DNA from 3 places in the Halomonas sp. PAMB 3264 genome. Region 3 is predicted to be linked to each of the others. Evidence: predicted binding sites of a transcription regulator. Region 3 holds the regulator's gene; each other region holds the start of a gene.
What was found. Region 3 encodes sigma-54, which starts transcription at its own class of promoters, with help from an activator protein. Its sites were predicted from a motif close to TGGCACNNNNNTTGCTNT; they were not measured.
Positions count from the first base shown of each region.

Region 1: the regulator sigma-54 is predicted to act here: its motif matches at 3,301-3,318, upstream of codB (cytosine permease).
Region 2: the regulator sigma-54 is predicted to act here: its motif matches at 2,344-2,361, upstream of RN347_RS01060 (amino acid ABC transporter substrate-binding protein).

Region 1 covers NZ_CP134866.1:3,336,498-3,342,692, forward strand. Annotated here, with positions in the region: gene preA (NAD-dependent dihydropyrimidine dehydrogenase subunit PreA) at 1-1,238, shown strand, start outside; gene RN347_RS15100 (class I SAM-dependent methyltransferase) at 1,251-2,027, opposite strand; gene RN347_RS15105 (ABC transporter substrate-binding protein) at 2,293-3,174, shown strand; gene codB (cytosine permease) at 3,369-4,646, shown strand; gene codA (cytosine deaminase) at 4,647-5,894, shown strand; gene RN347_RS15120 (YbaK/EbsC family protein) at 5,945-6,195, shown strand, end outside.
Region 2 covers NZ_CP134866.1:230,410-236,604, reverse strand. Annotated here, with positions in the region: gene hemE (uroporphyrinogen decarboxylase) at 1-185, shown strand, start outside; gene speE (polyamine aminopropyltransferase) at 182-1,042, shown strand; gene RN347_RS01065 (amino acid ABC transporter substrate-binding protein) at 1,145-2,170, shown strand; gene RN347_RS01060 (amino acid ABC transporter substrate-binding protein) at 2,426-3,451, shown strand; gene RN347_RS01055 (amino acid ABC transporter permease) at 3,531-4,721, shown strand; gene RN347_RS01050 (amino acid ABC transporter permease) at 4,738-5,838, shown strand; gene RN347_RS01045 (amino acid ABC transporter ATP-binding protein) at 5,898-6,195, shown strand, end outside.
Region 3 covers NZ_CP134866.1:1,602,947-1,609,141, reverse strand. Annotated here, with positions in the region: gene RN347_RS07115 (ABC transporter ATP-binding protein) at 1-359, opposite strand, end outside; gene RN347_RS07110 (KpsF/GutQ family sugar-phosphate isomerase) at 632-1,618, shown strand; gene RN347_RS07105 (HAD family hydrolase) at 1,655-2,185, shown strand; gene lptC (LPS export ABC transporter periplasmic protein LptC) at 2,307-2,945, shown strand; gene lptA (lipopolysaccharide transport periplasmic protein LptA) at 2,948-3,439, shown strand; gene lptB (LPS export ABC transporter ATP-binding protein) at 3,474-4,199, shown strand; gene RN347_RS07085 (RNA polymerase factor sigma-54) at 4,305-5,717, shown strand; gene hpf (ribosome hibernation-promoting factor, HPF/YfiA family) at 5,799-6,107, shown strand; gene RN347_RS07075 (PTS sugar transporter subunit IIA) at 6,112-6,195, shown strand, end outside.

The DNA of each region.
Region 1 (6,195 bases), 1.7 Mb from region 3:
CCCCCAACCCGTTCTGGCTCGCCTCGGCGCCGCCTACCGACAAGGCCTACAACGTGGTGCGCGCGTTTGAAGCGGGCTGGGGTGGCGTGGTCTGGAAGACGCTTGGCGAAGAGCCACCGGCGGTGAACGTGTCGTCGCGCTACTCCGCCCACTACGGCAAGAACCGCGAGGTGATCGGTTTCAACAATATCGAGCTGATCACCGACCGTTCGCTGGAGGTGAACCTGGCCGAAATTACCCAGGTGAAAAAGGAGTGGCCGGACCGGGCGCTGATCGTCTCGATCATGGTGCCCTGCGTCGAGGCGTCCTGGGCCTACATTCTGCCGCGGGTCGAGGCCACCGGCGCCGATGGCATCGAGCTGAACCTGGGCTGCCCCCACGGCATGCCAGAGCGCGGCATGGGCGCGGCGGTAGGCCAGAACCCGGATCTCATCGAGCAGGTCACCGCCTGGTGCAAGAAGTACTACTCGAAGCCGGTGATCGTAAAGCTCACCCCCAACATCACCGATATCCGTGTGGGCGCTCGGGCAGCGCTGCGCGGCGGGGCGGATGCGGTGTCGCTGATCAACACCATCAACTCGATCACCAGCATCGATCTCGACAACATGGTCGCCAAGCCCACCGTGGGCCATCAGAGCACCCACGGCGGCTACTGCGGCAGCGCGGTCAAGCCCATCGCCATGAACATGGTGGCCGAGATCGCCCGCGACGTCGAAACCCCTGCGCTTCCCATTTCCGGCATCGGCGGTATCTCGAGCTGGCGGGATGCGGCGGAGTTCATTGCGCTCGGGGCGGGCAGCGTGCAGGTCTGCACCGCAGCGATGCTCAACGGCTTTCGCATCGTCGAGGAGATGAAGGATGGCCTATCGCGCTGGATGGCGGAGAAAGGCTACGCGTCGGTCGAGGCGTTCTCGCGCAAGGCGATCCCGCAAACCACCGACTGGAAACACCTGGACATCAACTTCAAGACCATCGCCCACATCGACCAGGATCTCTGCATCGAGTGCGGGCGCTGCTATATCGCCTGCGAGGACACCTCGCACCAGTCGATCGCCAAGCTCTCCGAGCCCGGCGGCGCGCGCCGCTATGAAGTGATCGACGAGGAGTGCGTGGGCTGCAACCTGTGCCAGATCACCTGCCCGGTGGAGAACTGCATCACCATGGTGCCTCAGGAAACCGGCAAGGGCTTTCTGGCCTGGGACGACGACCCGCGAAACCCCTTCAAGGCCGCCGGTTAAACGTAAAACGCCTCAAGCGCCCTGCGGGGCGCTTTTTTTCGGCTCGGCCACCATCACGTAGTCCGCGCCGTGACTGAGCCCGCCGTCGATGTCGATGTGCGAAAGCGCGCGGCGCTCCAGATCCTCGACGTGCTTGAGCATCGCCTGGGCCAGGTAACGGTCGGCGATCGTCGCCATGCGCTGGCGGCACATCTTCATCTGGCCCTCGACGAACTTCTTGCCGTAGCGGATCGGGAAGCGTTTGGTCTCGACGACCTCGAAACCGGCGCGGTCGAGCTGACGTTCGACCCAGGCACTCGGGTACTCGCGGTAGGTGCGCTCGCCGGCCAGCAGTAGGCAGGCATCGCGCAGCCGACCGGTCTCCACCACCAGCTTGCCCGACGCGGTGGTCGCATCGAACGGCACGTAGGGCTCGAGACCCACCAGGTATAGCCGCTTTTTCGTCAGCGCGCAGAGCCGGGGAAACAGCTCGTCCTGCCAGTAGGGGGCGAAGCCATCGATGGCGCCGAGCAGGTAGTCGGCCAACACGGTGTCGAAACGCTCGTCGGCGAGAAAGCGCGGATCCTGCCAGTTGCCCAGCACCAGCCGGTCCTGCTCACGTTTTTTGCCTTGTACGGCACGCTCGACACTTTGCGCCATGCCGCCGGCGCCGGTCACCGCTGTCCAGCGCGCTGTATCGAGCCCGCTCACCCAGTTGATCGAGTTGATGCCAGTGCCAGCGTCCAGAAAATCGCCCCACTCGCGCTCGCCTTGAAGCGCTTCGATATGTTCGAAAAGTACGGATGCCACCCGGGTTCTCCCTGCCAGGTTGTGGTTGTGACCGCAAGGACTGCGGGCACGGCCTTGAATAAATATAATATAACATTTCAATTTATCTGGCGATCACGGCTACCTCTTTTGAAAGCGTTCGTATCGAAAGCTTCTGTATTGAACGCTTACGTGTTGAAAGCGTTTGTTTTAAAAGCCTCCGTTCTGAAAAAAAGTGACAATGCCTAACCATTGCTAATATGATAATAAATCTCATATAAAACATCTTCTCAAAAAAGGGAATGTCATGAAGAAAATCGCCATGAAATCAGCGCTCGCCACTTCCTCGCTTCTGGCCGCCGCCGTCAGCGCTGGCGCCCACGCCGAGGAGCGCTTCGCGCTGTTCGATCTGGGCAGTTTGGACACGCTGATCGCGCTGGGCGCCAGCGATCAGGTGGTCGGCTATCCCAAACAGACCATGCCCGGCTACCTGTCGAGCCTGGAAGAGGGCGACTACACCGATATCGGCGGTTTGAAAACGCCGGATCTCGACGCGCTGGCCGAGAGCGAGCCGACGCTGATCGTCTATACCGGCCGTCAGGGCGAGCACAAGGAGGCGTTAGAGGCGATCGCGCCGCTGTTCGACGCGGGCCTGACCGGCGACGACTACCTCGCCGCCTTCGATGACAACGTGCGCACCCTGGCCGAACACGCGGGCCTTGAGAGCGAGGCCGAAGATGCCCTCGAAACGCTGCACAATGAGATTGAGACCCAGCGTGAAGCGCTTGCCGATGCCCCGCGCACGCTGGTCGTGACTCATAATGACGGTAACTACTCGCTCAACGAGCATCCGGTGATTCACGAGCTGCTGGGCGTCGAGAAGCAGGCGATGCCGGACGGCGTCGAGGCCGAAACCTTCGGTGAGCGCAGCTTCACGCGGCTCTCGCCAGAAGCGATCGCCGAGATCGACCCGGAGCGCCTGCTGGTCATCGACCGCAGCGCCGCCATCGGCCAGCAGCCGCTCGATGCCGACGAACTGCGCCAGCAGCTCGAAGAGGCCGGCGCCGCCAATGCCGAGGTCGCCGTGCTCTCGCCGGCGCTTTGGTATCTTTCCGGCGGCGGCCTGCAGAGTCTGTCGCTTCAGATCGACGAAGTGGTGAGCGCGCTGGGCACCGCGCCGGCGTCCTGAGTCTCGATCCTTTAAGCCATATAACCTTGAACGCCCCCCCGCCCCCTCCCTGCGAGGGGGCGTTTTTTTGCCCCGCCCAACGCGACCGAAGCCAACCACCTCGCAGCTCATTAGAAAACGCTCAACTGGCCTGTTTATTGCTTCATTCAAGGTTTACCGCAACGCGCGCGATGCGCCGTCACGAGGTCTTGAGCATGCAAACATCCGACTACCCCCTGCGCGAGGTGCCTGCCAGCGCCCGTAAGGGGCTTCTCTCTACGTCCGTCGTGTTACTGGGGTTCACCTTTTTCACCGCCACCATGTGGGCCGGCGGCTCGCTTGGTCAGGCCTTTCCCATTGGCCAGCTTTTGTGGATCGTGCTGCTGGGCAATCTGCTGCTCGGCGCCTACGCCGCCGCACTGGGCTACATTGCCTGCAAGAGCGGGCTCAACGCCGTGCTCATGGGCCGGTTCTGCTTCGGTGAGAAGGGCAGCAAGCTGTCGGATTTCATTCTCGGTTTTACGCAGATCGGCTGGTACGCCTGGGGCACGGCCACCATCGCCGTCGTGCTGGTACGCACCACCGGGATGCAAGAATGGATGGAAATCCCTCTTATGGTGCTTTTTGGGTTCGGTTTCTGCATCACCGCGATGATCGGCTACCGCGGCATGGACTGGCTATCGCGCGTTGCCGTGCCGGCCATGATGGTTTTCATTCTGCTGAGCCTGGCCGCCGGGCTGGTCGACGTGGGCGGCTTTGCCGGTCTTGCCCGCCAAACGCCGAGCGAGAGCATGAACGTGGCCGCGGCGGTCACGGTCATCATCGGCACCTTCATCAGCGGCGGCACCCAAGCAACCAACTGGAGCCGCTTCGCCAAAAGCCCGCGCGTGGCGGTCATCGCCACGCTGCTGGCCTTTCTGGTCGGTAACGGGCTGATGGTGCTGACCGGGGCGCTTGGCGCGATGATTTACCAGCAGGCGGACATCGTCGACGTGCTGATCGCCCAGGGGTTCGTATCGATTGCGGTGCTGATGCTGTTTCTCAATATCTGGACCACTCAGGACAACACCATCTACAACTTCGCCGTGGCCGGGTGTAACCTGGTCCGCACCGACCGGCGACGCACGGTGACCGTGGCAGGGGCGGCGATTGGCACCGTGCTGGCCGTCGGCGGCATGTACAATTATCTGATTCCATTTCTGGTGCTGCTCGGCACCTTCATTCCGCCAATGGGTGGAGTGATCATGGCGGACTTCTGGCTCAAGCATCGGGGCCGCTACCCGGCCCTGATCGATGCCAACCTGCCCGCTTTCGATCGCCGGGGCCTCACCGCCTACGCCATTGGCGCCGCGGCGGCCTACTTCTCGCCGCTGTTGCCGCCGCTGGTCGGCGTGCTGATGGCCGCGCTAAGCTATGCCCTGCTGCTGCGCGTGGGTCAGCCGGCACCGGTCAATCGCCTTTCATCTTCTACCGAACACTCTGTGAGCCACTGAATGCATATCGTCAACGCCCGCCTGCGCCAGCGCGCCGAACTCTTCGAGATTAAAATCGACAACGGCGTCTTCACCGCCATCGAGGCGCAGAGCGCTCCCATCGAGGCCTCGGCCGATCAGCTCGATGCCGGCGGCAAGCTTGCCTGCGCGCCGTTCATCGAGCCGCACATCCACCTTGACGCCGCACTGACCGCCGGTGAACCGGCCTGGAACGAAAGCGGCACGCTGTTCGAGGGCATCGAGCGCTGGGGAGAGCGCAAGCCGATGCTTTCTGAGGCCGATATCCGCGAGCGCGTCATCAAGACGCTTAACCTGCTGATCGGTAACGGTGTGCAGTTCGTGCGTACCCACGCCGACACCAGTGACCCGAGCCTGGTCGGCCTCAAAACGCTGTGCGCGCTGCGCGACGAGTTCAGGGACAAGATCGATATCCAGGTGGTCGCCTTTCCCCAGGACGGCCTGCTCTCTTTTCCAAACGGCGACAAGCTGATGGAAGAGGCGCTGGAGATCGGCGCCGACGCGGTGGGCGGCATTCCCCACTTCGAGTACACCCGGGAGCTAGGGGTGGCCTCGATGAAGCGGGTGATCGAGCTTGCCATGAAGTACGACCGGCTGGTCGACGTGCACTGCGACGAGATCGACGACCCCAATTCGCGCTTTCTCGAAGTGCTGGCCTGCGAGGCGCTGTTCAACGATCTGGGCTCGCGCGTCACCGCCAGCCACACCGTGGCGATGCACTCCTACGACAACGCCTACTGCTCCAAGCTTTTTCGACTGCTCAAGCAGTCGAACATCAACTTCATCGCCTGCCCCACCGAAAGCATTCATCTGCAGGGGCGCTTCGACACCTACCCCAAGCGCCGCGGCGTGACCCGGGTCAAGGAGCTCGACGCGGCGGGCATCAACGTCTGCTTCGCCGAGGACTCGATCTTCGATCCCTGGTACTCGCTGGGTAACGGCAAGCTTCTGCGCACTCTCGATTTCGGCCTGCACATCTGCCAGATGATGGGCTACAAGGATTTCAGCAAGGCGCTTTCGCTGGTGACCGACAACAGCGCGCGCACGCTCAATATCGAAGATCGCTACGGCATCGAAGTGGGCAAGCCCGCAAGCTTCAACCTGCTCGACGGTGAGGACGACTACAGCGTGCTGCGCAACCAGGGCGATGTGTTGCTCTCGGTACGCAAGGGCGAGGTGATCATGCAGCGCGAGCCGTCAAGAATCGTCACACCCGCCTGGATTGGCTGAGATCAGAAAAGCGCGTTAATCTGAAACGGTTCAAAACAAGGAGCCGTTTCATGAGCATTGATACCGCGCGCGGGTTTCTGGCCGAGCACGCCCCGGATCTGACGATCATCGAACTCGACGAAAGCACCGCCACCGTTGAGCTTGCCGCGAAGGCCCACGGCGTCGAGCCTGGTCAGATCGCCAAGACGCTGGCACTGAAAGTGGGCGAGCAGCCCTTTCTGGTGGTGGCGGCGGGCGACGTGCGCCTGGATAACGCCAAAATCCGCGAGCGCTTTGACGGCAAGGCAAAAATGCTCGACGA
Region 2 (6,195 bases), 1.4 Mb from region 3:
CGTCCGCCATTCGCGCCGAGGTCGCGCGGGTGCTGGAGAGTTACGGCCATGGGCCGGGCCATGTATTCAACCTGGGCCACGGCATCAGCCAGTTTACCAACCCGGATAACGTGAGCGCCTTCATGGAGGCGCTTCACGAACTCAGTCCGCAGTATCACCAGAACGACACCGGAGACGTTCGATGAGCGATTTCAATCAGGACCAATGGTTTACCGAAGTATTCGACAGTCACGGCAGCGCCTTTTCGATGAAGATCACCGAGAAGCTTTGGGACGTGCAGAGTGACTATCAACACCTCGAGGTGTACGCCACCGAAACCTACGGCAACCTGATGGTGCTGGACGGCTGCGTGATGCTGACCGACCGCGACAACTTCCTCTACCACGAAATGATCGCTCATCCGGCGCTCTTTACTCACAAAGACCCGAAGCGCGTGGTGATCATCGGCGGCGGCGACTGCGGCACGCTCAAGGAAGTACTGCGCCACGAAGGCGTCGAGAAGGTTACCCAGATCGATATCGACGAGGAAGTCACTAAAGCTTCCGAGCGCTTTTTCCCGGCGCTGGTCGAGTCCAATAGTGACCCGCGTGCCGAGCTTCTGTTCGCCGACGGCGTGAAGTGGGTCAATGACGCCGAGGACGAAAGCATCGATGTCCTGATCATCGACTCCACCGACCCGGTCGGCCCGGCGGAAGGGCTGTTCAAGACCGACTTTTTGAAGCGCTGCCACCGGATTCTCAAGCCCGGCGGCGTGCTGGTGCAGCAAAGCGAGTCGCCGCTTTATCACTCGGGCTCGATCATTCGCGAGCTGCGCACGGACATGCAGGCGGCAGGGTTTGAAAGCGTGGCGACCCTCCCCTTCCCGCAGCCGGTCTATCCGTCCGGCTGGTGGAGCGTGACGCTGGCCGGCAAGGGGGCAAGCGTTGAAACCTTCCGTGAAGAGGCTGCCGCAGGCCACGAAATGCCGCTACAGTACTACACGGTAGAGGCTCATCGCGGCGCCTTGGCGCTGCCGCCGTTCATGCGCGCCGCCTTCGCCTAACGCTCATCGAGCGGCCAAAACGTTGACGAGACCGGGCACTGCCCGGTCTTTTTGATGGTATTTGTAGATCGCGCGACTTTCCAATCAGAGGGAGCAATAACAATGAACAAACTCCATCGATGCAGCGGTATGGCCGGCGTGCTGGCCGCGGCGCTGTTACTCCCGGGCCTGGCCCAGGCCAATACGCTGGAGACGGTCAAGGAGCGCGGGTCGCTGCGCTGCGGGGTCAACGCCGCCCAGCCCGGCTTTTCGGCGCTGGACGACGAGGATACCTACCGGGGGCTGGATACCGACATCTGCCGGGCGGTGGCCGCCGCCGCGCTTGGCGAAGGCGCACGCGTCGAGTTCGTGCCGCTCGATTCCGTCGAGCGCTTCGCCGCGCTCCAGTCCGGTGAAGTCGACGTGCTGGCTCGCACCACGACCTGGACCTCGAGTCGCGACACGACCCTTGGCCTTCACTTCACCGGGGTGAGCTACTTCGATGGTCAGGCGTTCATGGTGGCAAGCGACCTGGGGGTGCAAAGCGCGCGCGAACTCGACGGGGCGGCGGTGTGCACCCAGTCCGGCACCACCAGCGAGCTCAACCTGGCCGACTACTTTCGCCGCCACGACATGACCTTCGAAGCAGTGGTCTTCGACGCCCCGGAGCAGTCGATCATCGGCTTCGAGGAGGGCCGCTGCGACGTGCTGAGCTCGGACTCTTCGCAGCTCTACGCCCAGCGCATGCAGCTTCGTGATCCGGACATGGCGGTGGTGCTGCCCGAGGTCATCTCGAAAGAGCCGCTGGGGCCGGCGGTGCGCCAGGGCGACGATCAGTGGTTCAACATCGTCAAGTGGTCGCTCTATGCCATGCTCAACGCCGAGGAACTGGGCGTGAGCCAAACCAACGTCGATGACATGCTCGATGACGAAAGCCCTGAGGTAATGCGCCTACTGGGCCGCGACGGCGATTTTGGCGAGGGCATGGGACTTGACGCCGACTGGGCCTATCAAATCATCAAGCAGGTCGGCAACTACGCCGACGCCTTCGATCGCAACGTTGGCACGGGTTCACCGTTTAATATCGGCCGCGGGCTAAACGCGCTGTGGAAAGATGGCGGTGTGCAGTACGCCCCGCCCATTCGCTAGGCGCGCCGGCGCTATTTGGCTGTTTTTGCTCGACGAATTTCAAACAAACGTTTGGAAGCCGCACCAAAAGAGAGCGATGCGTAGCCGATTCCGCACCGTTTTACACCACCACTTTGGTCATAACGTTGGCGCTTTTGCGTTGAAAAGCGCTGAATGAGTCGCCAGGTCCTTTCTGGCATCTTCCTTGCTAGCGTTAGAGGTGTCATGCACTACCGGCATGTATAACGATATTCAAATAACAGGACGGGAAACACCATGTTCAATAAGAAAAACGCGGTACTGCTGGCCTCTGCCGGCGCTCTTACCCTATCCGGTGTCGCGAGCGTTCAGGCGGACGTATTGGAAGATACGCGCTCACGAGGCGCCGTGCAGTGTGGCGTGAGCGATGGCCTGCCGGGGTTCTCCGCCCCCAACGATAGCGGCGAGTGGCAGGGGCTCGACGTCGATATCTGCCGCGCCGTGGCCGCCGCGGTACTGGGCGATGCCGACGCGGTCAACTACATCTCGCTCAACGCCGTCGAGCGCTTCACCGCGCTGCAGTCGGGCGAGGTCGACGTGCTGTCGCGTAACACCACCTGGACCACCACCCGCGACACGACACTCGGCCTCAACTTCGCCGGCGTCACCTTCTACGACGGTATCGGCTTCATGGTCAACCGCGACTTAGGGCTCAGTGGCGCCGATGAACTCGACGGTGCGGCGATCTGTATTCAGTCCGGCACCACCACCGAGCTCAACGTGGCGGACTACTTCCGCGCCAACGACATGGCGTTCGACCCGATCGTTTTCGACACCTCCGAGCAGACCGTGGGCGGCTTCCAATCCGGGCGCTGCGACGTACTGACCTCCGATACCTCTCAGTTGGCGGCGCTGCGCATCCAGCTCGACGACCCGGAAGGCGCGGTCATCCTGCCGGACATCATCTCGAAAGAGCCGCTGGGCCCGGTGGTACGCCAGGGCGACGACACCTGGTTCAACATCGTCAAGTGGTCGCTGTTCGCGATGCTCAACGCCGAGGAGTACGGCATCACCTCTGAAAACGTCGACGACATGATGGACAGCGAAAACCCGGACGTCGCGCGTATCCTGGGTCAGGACGGTAACTACGGCGAAGGCATGGGCCTTGAAGCCGATTGGGCGTACAACATCATCAGCCAGGTCGGTAACTACGCCGAGAGCTACGACCGAAACGTCGGCATGGATTCCCCGCTCGAGATCGAACGCGGCGTCAACGCGCTGTGGAACCAGGGCGGCTTCCACTACGCACCGCCGATTCGCTAAGCGTCTCGCAATACCCGGCCCGCCGTGCATCGCCCGGCGGGCCGTTTGATCGATCCTGCCGTATCGCGGAGACGCCTTCATGTCAGCAAGACCAACCGCTCGCCCGGGGGGCCACAAGCCCCCCTTCTGGCGAGATCGCGCCAAGCGCGCGCTCATTTTTCAGGTGCTGGTGGTGGCGGCCGTCGCCGTCTTTTTGCTCTACATCGTGAGCAACACCCAGGACAACCTGGCCGCCCGCGGCATCACCACGGGCTTTGGCTTTCTGGACAACACCGCAGGCTTTGGCATCGTTCAGAGCCTGGTCGACTACTCCTCGCAGAGCACCTACGGGCGTACCTTTTTCGTCGGGCTTTTGAACACGCTGCTGGTGGGCGGGCTTGGCGTACTGGCCGCGACCCTCATCGGCTTCATCGTCGGGATCGCCAGGCTCTCGCCCAACTGGCTGATCGCCAAGCTGGCCGCCGCCTATATCGAAACCTTTCGAAATATCCCGCTGCTTTTGCAGATCTTTTTCTGGTACTTCGCGGTGCTGCGTACGCTCCCCGGCGCTCGCGAGAGCATGGCGCTTGGCGACGTCATCTTCTTGAACGTGCGCGGGCTCTACCTGCCCAAGCCGCTGTTCGAGTCCGGCTTCGGGCTGATTCCCGCTGCGTTTCTGGTCGCGATCGTGGCCAGCATCGCGCTGATAGTGTGGAACAAGCGCCGCCACGAGGCCACCGGCAAGCGCCTGCCCGCCTACTGGCTGTCGCTTTTACTGCTCATCGGCCTGCCGCTTCTGGTGCTGCTCGCCACCGGCGTGCCGATCACCTGGGACGTACCGGCGCTGGGCGGGTTCAACTTCCGCGGCGGCGTGACGGTGATTCCGGAGTTTCTGGCGCTATGGCTGGCGCTTTCGATCTACACCGCCTCGTTCATCGCCGAGATCGTGCGCTCGGGTATCCAGGCGATCTCCCACGGCCAGACCGAAGCCGCCCAGGCGCTGAGCCTGCCGCGCAATCTGATTTTGCGGCTGGTGGTAGTGCCTCAGGCGATGCGAGTGATCATTCCACCGCTCACCAGCCAGTACCTGAACCTGATCAAGAACTCGTCGCTGGCGACGGCCATTGGCTACCCGGATCTGGTGTCGGTGTTCGCCGGTACCACGCTGAACCAGACCGGCCAGGCCATCGAGGTCATTGCCATGACCATGGCGGTCTATCTGACCATCAGCCTCACGGTTTCCCTGTTCATGAACTGGTTCAACGCCCGCGTGGCGCTGGTCGAACGCTAGGCGAGGATGACACTCCATGATTCACAATAAAACCATGATCGCCCAGCGCCCGGCGCCGAAAAGCACCATTGGCCCTGCGGCGTGGCTGCGCGGCAATCTCTTCAACGGCCCGCTCAATACGCTGTTCACGCTGGTCGGGCTCTACGTGCTGTACCTGCTGGTGGTGCCTACCGTGCAGTGGGCGTTCATCGACGCCAACTGGGTCGGCACCACGCGCGAAGACTGCACCCGTGAAGGCGCCTGCTGGGTATTCGTCAAGGCGCGCTTTACCCAGTTCATCTACGGGCTCTACCCACGCTCGGAGCTTTGGCGCGCCAACATCGTCTTCGTCGGCTTTTTCGCGCTGATCGCCTGGCTTGCCATCCCGCGCCTGCCGCTCAAGCGCTGGGTGGCGGTGTTCGCGCTGGTGGTGTTCCCGATGATTGCCTACGTGCTGCTTCACGGCGGCCACTTCGACCTGCCGCGGGTGCCGACCCACCGCTGGGGCGGGCTGATGCTGACGCTGCTGCTGGCCTCGGTCGGTATGATCGGGGCGCTGCCGATCGGCATCGTGCTGGCACTCGGGCGGCGCTCGAGCATGCCGATCGTCAAGAGCTTTTCGGTGGTGTTCATCGAGTTCTGGCGCGGCGTGCCGCTGATCACCGTGCTGTTCATGGCCTCGGTGATGCTGCCGCTGTTTCTGCCCTCGGATCTCTCCGTCGACCGGCTGATCCGCGCGCTGATCGGGATCACGCTGTTTCAAAGCGCCTACATGGCCGAAGTCATCCGCGGCGGGCTGCAGGCGATTCCGCGCGGCCAGGACGAAGCCGCCGCCGCGCTCGGCATGACCTACTGGAAGCGCATGGGGCTGATCGTCATGCCCCAGGCGCTGAAGATGATGATTCCCGGCATCGTGAACACCTTCATATCGCTGTTCAAGGACACCACGCTTGTGATGATCATCGGCCTGTTCGATCTTCTGGGCATCGTGCAGGCGGCGCTGTCCGACTCGCGCTGGCTGGGCTTTTCGCTGGAGGGCTACGTGTTCGCCGCGTTCGTGTTCTGGATCTTTTGTTTCAGCATGTCGCGCTATAGCCAGTATCTCGAACGCCGCCTCAACACCGGCCACAAGCGCTAACGCCGCCCCCTTTCAAGGATAACCTCATGAGTGAAGCAGCTTTAAAACCTCAGGATTCGATGGTCGAGATGCGCGGCGTCAACAAGTGGTACGGCGACTTTCACGTGCTGCGTGATATCGACCTCGACGTAAAGCGCGGCGAGCGCATCGTCATTTGCGGGCCTTCGGGCTCGGGCAAGTCCACCATGATCCGCTGTATCAACCATCTGGAAGAGCATCAGCAGGGTGAGATCGTCGTCGGCGGCGTACCGCTCACCCAGGACGTCAAGCGTATCGAGCAGGTGCGCAGAAGCGTGGGCATGGTGTTCCAGCACTTCAATCTGTTTCCTCACCTCTCGGTGCTGGAGAACTGCTGCA
Region 3 (6,195 bases):
CGAATCATGGCATCAGGGAGGTCCGTGTGTACTCTCAGCGGAAACGCGACGTTTTCGAATACGTTCAAATCCGAAAACAGCGCTCCGCTTTGAAACAGCATGCCCATTCGCTTTCGCAGCGTAAACAGCGCCTTGCGCGAAAGCCGGTGTACGTCCTGACCGTCGATCAGAATCCGTCCACGGTCCGGCGTGAGCTGCCCGCCCATGAGCTTTAAAAGCGTCGTTTTGCCCGTACCGCTTGGCCCCATGATGGCGGTGACCTGACCGCGCGGAATACGAAGGTTCACACCGCGGAAGATGTCGTGGTCACCGCGAGAGAAATGCAGATTTTCGATTTCGATGAAGGGCGCGGGAGTCATGGGTGGATAAACCCTCCTCTTGGGGCGGATAGCTGACCAACTAACCGCAAACGCAGGAACGCGGGCTCATCAGGACCGGCTTTCAAAAAAAACAGTGTTTTCGAATAGTAGCGAACATTGTACCTTAACGCCACCTGTCGCCGCCTTAACCAACGCGCAAATCCTTGACGCCAAAGGCGCTAACGCCTTGTTAAAAATGGCCGTACCAGTGCGCCAGCGCAAAATGCTATTCTAGAGCGCTGTCCCACGACATCTTTATTCAAGAGGCCCTCATGCCCGCGTTTCACGGCACCCCCGGCGCTTTACGCGAAAGCGCCCTGCGCACGCTTTCGATCGAGCAGGCCGCCATTGGCGAGCTCCAGGAGAAGCTGGACGAACATTTCGACCGGGCCTGCGCCCTGATTCTCGCCTGCCAGGGGCGCGTCGTGGTCACCGGCATGGGGAAATCCGGCCATATCGCCGGTAAACTCGCCGCCACGCTTGCCAGCACCGGTACGCCGGCGTTTTTCGTCCACCCGGGCGAGGCGAGCCACGGCGATCTGGGCATGATCACCCGCGCCGATGTGGTCATCGCACTGTCCAACTCCGGTGAAACCGCCGAGGTCACAGCGCTGCTGCCGTTATTAAAGCGTCTGGGTGTGCCCTTGATCAGCATGACCGGCCGGCCGGACTCTACGCTTGGCACTCACGCCGATGCGCATCTAAACAGCGGCGTTGCCCGCGAGGCGTGCCCGCTGGATCTCGCCCCGACCAGTTCGACCACCGCCGCCCTTGCACTGGGCGATGCGCTGGCGGTGGCGCTGCTGGAAGCGAGAGGCTTCACCGCCGAGGATTTCGCGCTATCGCATCCCGGCGGCAGTCTTGGCAAGCGCCTGCTTTTGCGCGTCAAGGACTTGATGCACAGCGGCGATCGCCTGCCGGCGGTGGCGCTTGGAAGCCCGCTACGCGATGCGCTGCTGGAAATCACCCGTCAGGGGCTGGGCTTTACCTGCGTGGTGGACGATCAGGGGCGTCTGGCCGGTGTCTATACCGACGGCGATCTGCGCCGCACCCTGGACGAGCATTTCGACCTTCGCGAAGTCAGCGTCGACGAGGTGATGACACGGCCCGGCAAGCGCGTGGGGCCCAACATGCTCGCCGCCGAAGCGGTACGCCTGATGGAAGATAGCCGTATCACGGCGCTGGCGGTCGTGGATGAACACGAGCGCCCGATCGGTGCCTTACACATGCACGACCTGCTCTCTAGCGGCGTGATTTGATCAACGTTTACCTTACTTGATGATAACGGAGTCCCCATGGCCGTCCCCGACGCTCTCAACGACCGCCTTCGTAACGTTCGCCTGCTTGCCATCGACGTGGATGGCGTCATGACCGATGGACGCCTCTATTTCCAGGCCGACGGCATCGAGATCAAGGCGTTTCACACCCAGGATGGACACGGGCTAAAACTGCTCAAACGCGCCGGCTTTCACGTTGCGCTGATTACCGGCCGCGACTCTCCCATGGTCAGCCAGCGCGCCGCCGCCCTCGGCATTACCCACGTCCACCAGGGGGTCGAGGACAAGCTCGCCACGCTTAAAGCGCTCTGCTCGCGGCTATCACTGGATCTCGATCAGGTGGCCTACTGCGGTGACGATCTGCCGGATCTCAAGTGCATCAAGCGCGCAGGCGTCGGCATCACCGTCCCCAACGCCCCGGACTATATGCACACCCACGCCGACTGGATCACCGATGCGCTCGGCGGCCACGGCGCGGTGCGCGAAATTTGCGACACGCTGCTGATGACCCAGGGCCACTGGGACGCGGTGATGGATACCTATCTTTAACATGACTACCTATCTTTAACATGACTACCTGTCTATAACCTTGCGGTCGCGATGATCGCGCGCAAGACTCACCGGCTCTCCTCGACGAAAGCCGCCCTTGAACCGACCCCGAGGTGACACGATGCCGGGCTCGACGGCAAGACGGATCAAAAAACGCCTTTGGCTTCCCGCCCTGGTCATCGCCCTGGGCGCCTGGCTTGTGTGGCTGGACCCGGGCGGCCCGGCGACGGTCGCGGTCGACCCGGACGTACAGCGCGAAGAGCCCGGCCACGTGCTCGAGAATGCAGGGCTTACGCTTTTCAACGACACCGGCGGGGTCTCTCAGCGCCTCGATACGCCGCGGCTGGTGCATACGCCCCAGCGCGCGCTGACCGAAATCGAGGCGCCGCGGGCAACGCTTTACGACAGTGAGCAGCGTCAATGGCTTGCCAGCGCCGATCATGGCACGCTGCAAAACGAGCGCCAGACACTGATCCTGGAAGGCAACGCCCGGCTGCTCGCCCCGGACGAGGGCTGGCAGCTCGATACCGAGCGCCTACACTACGAGGGTCTCGAGCGCCACGCCTATACCGAGGCGCCCGCACTTTTGCAGCAGCCGCCCCAACGTATGAGTGCCGAGCGCATGGACGTCTGGCTCGATGAAAGCCAGGTACGCCTGAGCGACAACGTGCGCGGCACGCATCCGCCGGTTCAAGCGCAACAAGCCGCCGACCCGACACCCCAGGACCCTACCGTTTCGGATTCCACCTTGCAGGAGTAGTTATGCACGCTTATTTACGAATCGCACTGCTGAGCCTGGCGCTGCCGCTGACCGCCCAGGCGCAAACCAGCCAGGCGCCCGTCGAAGTGGAAGCCGACCGGCTCGACCTCGACCAGCGTGCGGGCACCGCGGTCTATTCCGGCAACGTCAACATTCGCCAGGGCGAGATGCAGATTCGCGGCGACCGCGTTGAAATCACGCGCAACGATGCCGGCGAGCTCTCCCAGGCGACCGCCACCGGCGAGCGCGCCTATCTTCGCAACCAGCTCGAAAATGAGCCGGCGCCCATGGAGGGCTGGGCGCGACGCATCGTTTATCATGTCAGCGAGCGCCGGGTCGAGCTGATCGATCAGGCCGAGCTCACCCAGCGCAGCGACCGCTTTCGTGGCGGGCGGCTGGAGTATTTTATCGACCGCGAAGTGGTTCAGGCGCGCTCCGACGTCAGCGGTGGTGACAACCAGCGCATTCGCATGACGCTGCAGCCCGCGCAATAGGAGAGTCATCGTGTCGAGCACCCAACCTGAAGCGATCAAGACGCTTCACGCCCGCCACCTGGCCAAAAGCTACAAGCGCCGCCGGGTGGTCAAGGATATCAATCTGGAGATCACCCAGGGCAGCGTCGTGGGCCTGCTTGGCCCTAACGGGGCGGGCAAGACGACCTCGTTTTACATGATCGTGGGGCTGGTCAAGGCGGATGCCGGAAGCGTAGGTATCGACGAGCTGGATTTGACCCGGGCACCGATGCACGAGCGCGCCATCGCCGGCATCGGCTATCTGCCCCAGGAGGCATCGATCTTTAGAAAGCTCTCGGTGGCCGACAACATCATGGCCATTCTGGAGACGCGCAAGGAGCTGGACCGCCCTGCCCGCCAGGCGCGCCTGGAGCAGCTGCTGGAAGATTTTCACATCACCCACATTCGCGACAACCTGGGGATGAGCCTCTCCGGTGGCGAGCGCCGCCGCGTGGAAATCGCCCGGTCGCTGGCCACTGACCCGGCCTTCATCCTGCTCGACGAACCCTTCGCCGGGGTGGATCCAATTTCCGTCGGCGAGATCAAGTCGATCATCCTTGCGCTCAAGGCGCGCCATATCGGCGTGTTGATCACCGACCACAACGTCCGGGAAACGCTGGATATCTGCGACATTGCCTATATCGTCGGCGACGGCCATATCATCGCAAGTGGCGACGCCGACGCCATCCTTGGCGATCAAAAGGTGCGCGAGGTCTATCTGGGCGCAGATTTTCGTCTCTAACCCGGTGACAACCATAAATTTCCGGGTAGTGGCATATTTATTGCACTTGCGTCGAACCCCGTCTCGCTCTAGTGTGGAGCTTTACGAGTAACGAGTGGTTCTTCGATGGTCATGAAAGCTTCTCTACAGCTGCGCGTCGGTACGCAGCTGACCATGACACCGCAGCTGCAGCAGGCGATCGCCCTGCTGCAGCTCTCGACGTTGGACCTGCGCCAGGAGATCCAGCAGGCGCTCGACGCCAACCCGCTTTTAGAGCAGGAAGACGAATTCGGCGAAGAGAAAACCCAGGAGACGCCAGAAACCGAGTGGGAAGAGAGCATCCCCCAGGAGCTTGCCACCGACAGCGAATGGTCCGACACCTACCAGGACATGGCCGCCGGTGGCAGCGGCGAAGGCCCGGATTTCGAGCGCCAGGCCGCTGGCCAAAGCCTTCAGGGGCATCTGTTGTGGCAGTTGGCGATGACGGATACCAGCCCACGAGACCATGCCATTGCCGAAAGCCTGATCGACGCGCTGGATGCCAACGGCTACCTGACCCAGCCGCTTAACGACATTCGCGAAGGCCTCAAGGCCCAGGGCCTGGACGGCCTGAGCCAGCGGGAGGTGGAAAACGTGCTGCTGCGCGTGCAGCAGTTCGAGCCCACCGGCGTGTTCGCCCGCGATCTGCGCGAGTGTCTGCTGCTACAGCTGGCAGCGCTTGCCGACGATACCCCGCTGCTGATGCAGGCCCGGCGCCTGGTGCGTCAGTTTCTGGAAGCGCTGGGCAAGAACGACCTGCGCCTGTTGAAACGCCGCCTCAGCCTCGATGACGAGCAGCTCGACGACGTCGTCCGGCTGATTCGAAGCCTCGACCCGCGCCCGGGCAGCGCCTTTGGTGCCACCAACCAAAGCTACATCACCCCGGATCTGGTGGTCCGTCACGACCAGGAAGGCTGGCATCTCGAGCTCAATCCGGAGGCGCTGCCCAAGCTTCGCGTTCAGCCGGACTACGCCAGCCTCATCAAACGCGCCGACAAGAGCCAGGACAATCAGTTCTTGAAAGAACACCTGCAGGAGGCGCGCTGGCTGATCAAGAGCCTGTCGAGTCGAAACGACACGCTTTTGCGCGTTGGCCGCGAAATCATCGCTCGCCAGATCGGTTTTCTGGAGCGCGGCGAAGAAGCGATGAAACCGTTGATTCTCGCCGATATCGCCGAAGCGGTGGAGATGCACGAGTCGACGATCTCGCGGGTCACGACGCAAAAATATATTCACACGCCCCGCGGCGTATTCGAGCTCAAGTACTTTTTCTCGAGCCAGGTGAGCGGTCAGGATGGCGGCGACAGCCACTCCAGCACCGCGATCCGCGCCCGGCTCAAAAAACTGATTCAAGACGAAACGCCAGGCAAGCCGCTATCGGACAGCCATTTGGTCACGCTACTCGAGGCCAACGGCATCAACGTGGCCAGGCGCACCGTGGCCAAATACCGCGAAGCGATGGGCATTCCCTCCTCCAGCGAGCGGCGCCGTTTACGTTAAACGGGAAACTTGCCGGCAGGGCTTTGCAATGGCGGAAAAAGGGTTACAATCGAAGGACAGTCCTGGATTAGGAGTACGTCGATGCAAGTGAACATTACCGGTCATCACCTGGAACTGACAGACGCCCTGCGTGACTACGTCAACGAGAAACTCGAGCGTATCGAACGCCACTACGACAACATCACCACCGTGCAGGTGACGCTGTCGATCGAAAAGGAGCGTCAGCAGGCCGCCTGCACGCTGCATGCTTCGGGCGCCGACGTACACGCCGAAGCCGAGGACAATGATATGTATGCCGCCATCGACGCCCTGGCCGACAAGCTCGACCGCCAACTGGTAAAACACAAGGAAAAAGCACAGGCCCGCGCCCAGGGCGCTGGCGTGCGTTAATTCGATGACCCTGGAAACCATACTCCCCCCGGAGCGCGTGCTGTTCGACGTCCCCGGGGGCAGCAAAAAACGGGTGCTGGAGTTCTTC